2 regions of the Kurthia sp. ISK08 genome follow, and region 2 is predicted to be linked to the other one. Evidence: riboswitches for the same ligand, from Rfam matches in the RefSeq annotation. Region 2 holds a riboswitch; the other holds the start of a gene.
What was found. Region 2 has a riboswitch for lysine ahead of ACKVQX_RS04485 (aspartate kinase). Riboswitches for the same ligand answer to the same signal wherever they lie in the genome.
Positions count from the first base shown of each region.

Region 1 (2,212 bases), on a different contig from region 2:
CCATTCTAGACTCATTTCGTTCTCCCCCTATAAAAACACAAACTACCGACTAAACAAGACAGTCGGTAGCCACGTACGTTCTATTTTGCTGCTGGTTGGTTTTTAATCTCTGTTTCCATAATCTTTTGACGCTCTTCTTCTGAAATACCTGCTAATGCTTTATTCACTTGCTCTGCTAACTCACTACCTTTTTTCACACCAACTGCGATTGAGAATTCTGCTTTATCAGCTTTGAAACCTGAACCGTCTTTGAACTCAATCATTTTAAATTTGTCGTTTGCTGCTGAAGCAGATAAACCTTCTGGACGTTCTGACACATATGCATCAATTTTTCCTGATTCGAGTGCTACACGCATTGCTGAGAAATTATCTGAAGCTGGTTGTTTTTGAACACCATCAATTTGATCAATTACTGTATAGTGTGACGTATTTAACTGACCTGTTACTTTGGCACCTTTGAAATCTTGAATTGATGTAGCATTGTCGTATTTACCGCCTTTTTTCACGACCATTACAAGATTTGAAGTGTAATAAATATCTGAGAAATCAATTGTTTTTTTACGTTCTTCTGTTGGTGACATACCTGCAATTACTGCGTCAATTTTCCCTGAAATAAGTGCTGGAATTAAACCATCCCACTCTGTTTTTACAATTACTAATTCACGGTCTAAACTATCTGCGATTTTTTTAGCAATTTGTACATCATAACCGCCCGCATACTCTGCATTACCTTCGATTTTTACAGCGCCGTTCGCGTCATCTTTTTGTGTCCAGTTGAATGGTGCATAGCCTGCTTCCATACCGACTGTGAACTTTTCTTTCTCTTTATCGCCTGAAGATTCCGATTTTTCCGAATCTCCTGAGCCACATCCTGCTAGTGCAACTACAAGCACAAGTAATAGTGCTGTAAATATTCCCCATGATTTTTTCATTTGTACCTCTCCTTTAAATATGTTCCCATTGTGAAAACGAAAAGGACTATAACAAAAGGTGGATGAGATACTTCTCCAGACCTTTTGGTATAGTCCTTCTAAAAATCCTCATCATTGCCCAATTGAGATAGCTCAACTTACTTTATTCGGGTAAAAAAAGTAAGACAGTCCTGCAACTATTAATTGCAGACCCAGCATATGATGTTGAGAACCCACCATACACTTCGGCGACATCTCCTTCTAAGTAGCATCTTTGTATTCTCGTACTCCGCTACTTACTAATAAATATCGCGCCTCTACCTCACAATTGTGTCAATGTGAGGTCATATTCGTTTGTTATAATTAACAATAGTCTACTTTATAGACTATTTTATGTCAATATACTGAAAAAAAGAAAAATATAAATTTTTTATTTTAAAATAAAAATTTATGTATTTATTCTTCGTATTCAATATCATCTAATTGATCATAATAAAAAATATTTCCATTCTCTGCATCAATTCTCTCAATGCGTTGTCCCACTTCTTTTTCTTTTACAACATAGCATAATTCATATTTTGTAAATTCTTCATCTTCATATGGAACACGTGCTAATTCCATCTTAATGGAGTCTTTATAAATTTCATTTGCTTCTTCTAATGTAATTGTTGGTTCCATTGACATATTCTCAATATGCTCTTCTTTTAACATTGGAATCACTGCATCTGTTACACGACCTGAATAAATACCCATATCAATATTTGCTGTATATTCACTTAGTGGAATGCCATTAATGTAACGGTGGAATGTAAAAGTCACAAATGGTTCGAAAGCATAAGAATCATCTTCGTCATCTTCCTCTTCATCCTCACCATCTTCTGCTGATAGAGCTTTTAACATCTCAATTTCCTCTTCTGTTAACTCATCATCTTCATCATCTTCTAAATCTTCTTCAACAAATGCATCTTCTAATAAATAATGTTCAGACACATTTCCTACTTTGGATTCTAAAAAGGCAATTGCACGTTTACGAAGTTCATCTAGTGTGTATTCGTCCCCTTCTTTGAATGGCAGAGTAGAATCAATAATCAATTGATGTTCATCAGACATATCGAATTTAACATAATGTTGGTCAGATTGTTCATATGTAACTGTATTTTCTTCTTCAACTTTATTCATATCCGGTGTAATACCTAACAAAATTGCTTCATCATACATTTCCATAACAGGTGGAACTTTTTCTAATTCAACAGGACCGTTCTCTAAAAATTGATTTAATGAAATAATATCTCCGTTTGCGC
Region 1 covers NZ_JBJXHL010000007.1:94,076-96,287, reverse strand. Annotated here, with positions in the region: gene ACKVQX_RS12635 (amino acid ABC transporter permease) at 1-15, opposite strand, end outside; gene ACKVQX_RS12630 (transporter substrate-binding domain-containing protein) at 81-932, opposite strand; lysine riboswitch at 1,053-1,239, opposite strand; gene ACKVQX_RS12625 (hypothetical protein) at 1,368-2,212, opposite strand, start outside.
Region 1: another riboswitch for lysine. It lies ahead of ACKVQX_RS12630 (transporter substrate-binding domain-containing protein); the one in region 2 lies ahead of ACKVQX_RS04485 (aspartate kinase).

Region 2 (2,212 bases):
CACTAGACGAATTTACAACTTTTATTGCGCGTTTTTATGAAGAAGCGAACCATTTAAAACCGTCTGAAATTATCATACCAAAAGAAGTGGACGCAGAGATGTTGCAACAGGCTTTAGACATTAAAGTACATGCGCCACATCGCGGCTATAAAAAAGAAATGCTCGATTTAGCAACACAAAATGCGCATGTGAAAATTGATGAGAAATTTAATATGCTACAGCGCCAAGAAGAGCGAACAATTGGTGCATGTGAAGAATTAGGTGATGCGATGAATATTCAAACACCACTTCGCATTGAAGCATTTGATAACTCACATATTTTCGGTTCGGATACGGTATCTGCGATGGTCGTATTTGAAGATGGTCGCCCGCGTAAAAAAGACTATCGTAAATTTAAAATTCAAACAGCTTCTGCGCATGATGATTACGGTGCGATGCGTGAAGTATTAAGAAGACGTTATCAACGTGTTGTAAAAGAAGGACTACCACTTCCAGATCTACTTGTAACAGATGGTGGGAAAGGACAGATGGAAGTCGCGCGTGAAGTACTTGAAGATGAACTAGGCCTTGATATTCCGATTGCAGGTCTTGCAAAAGATGATAAGCATAAGACAGCCCAGTTACTTTATGGTAATCCGCCACAAGTTATTCCACTGAAAAGAACGAGTGAAGGGTTCTATTTGCTGCAACGTATTCAAGATGAAGTGCATCGATTTGCGATTAATTTTCACCGTCAATTACGTGAGAAGAATGCACTCACTTCGCAACTTGATGACATTCCAGGTGTTGGGCCAAAGCGGAAACAGCAAATGTTAAAACACTTTGGTTCGATGAAAAAAATTAAAGAGGCAACAGAAGAAGAATTAATTGCTGCTGGATTACCGAAAAATCTGGCTAGTGCCGTAATTGCGCATTTTCTGAAAAAATAATTGTCTTTTGCCAAATATTGTGATAAAGTAACGTTAATTAAAAATCACTGAAAAAGTGATGATAGAGGAGCAGGTGTCAAGAGTAGCCTTTTTGAGAGTGTAGTAACTCAGTGAAAGAAGGTGAAAGGGGAAACTGCCGAAGTGATGAAGGAACTACGACTTCATTGCTGGTTCTGTATTGAATAAATGCAGAATTGTCAGAGTGTACACTCTGGAGGGCTATCTCACATGAATGTTCATTTTTGAATAGACATGCATAAGCAGCCCAACATTTCGATGTTTGGCTGCTTTTTTTATTGAGAGAACCCACATTACAATATGTAGGGGGAGAACGTATGGGAACTTATGTTATGAAATTTGGTGGCACATCGGTGGCAACACCGGAACGTATTCAAAATGTAGCGAAAAGAGTTTTACAAGAAGTGGAAGTGGGGAATAAAGTGGTTGTTGTCGTTTCAGCGATGGGAAAAACGACAGATCATTTAGTCGAGATGGCGAACCATGTATCGACACATCCATCAAAACGTGAGATGGATGTACTACTATCTACAGGTGAACAAGTTACAACAGCTTTACTGACGATGGCGCTTCACCAATTAGATGTACCTGCGCAGTCTTTTACAGGGTGGCAGGCAGGTATGATGACCGATGATGTTGCGAGTAATGCACGCATTGAACAGATTGATTGTGAGAAAATCACGACCTGTTTAAATGAAGGGAAAGTAGCCGTTGTAGCAGGTTTTCAAGGGATTGATCATGAAGGTAATATTACGACACTTGGTCGAGGTGGCTCAGATACAACAGCTGTCGCGATTGCAGCTGCGATTCAAGCAGAACGCTGTGATATTTATACCGATGTTGATGGGGTTTATACAAGTGATCCACGCTTCGTACCAAATGCACGTAAATTAGCAGAATTAAGTTATGATGAAATGCTCGAATTAGCACATTTAGGAGCAGGTGTTTTACATCCACGCTCTGTTGAATTAGCGAAAAATTATCAAATGCCCATGTCTGTTCGTTCAAGTTATGAACAAGTAGAAGGAACCGTTTTAAAGGAGGAAGTTCAAATGGAAAAAGATTTAGTTGTACGAGGAGTAGCATTCGAAGGAGAAATCGTTCGTTTAACAGTTTATTTTAGCGAAGCATATATGGGGTCATTAGCGAACATCTTCACAACATTAGCGAAGCACCATATCAATGTGGATATCATTGTACAATCCATCATTCCAAACGCATCACCAACGGTATCATTTTCAGTGAAAAAAGAACAATTAGAAGAA
Region 2 covers NZ_JBJXHL010000002.1:183,896-186,107, forward strand. Annotated here, with positions in the region: gene uvrC (excinuclease ABC subunit UvrC) at 1-929, shown strand, start outside; lysine riboswitch at 984-1,159, shown strand; gene ACKVQX_RS04485 (aspartate kinase) at 1,265-2,212, shown strand, end outside.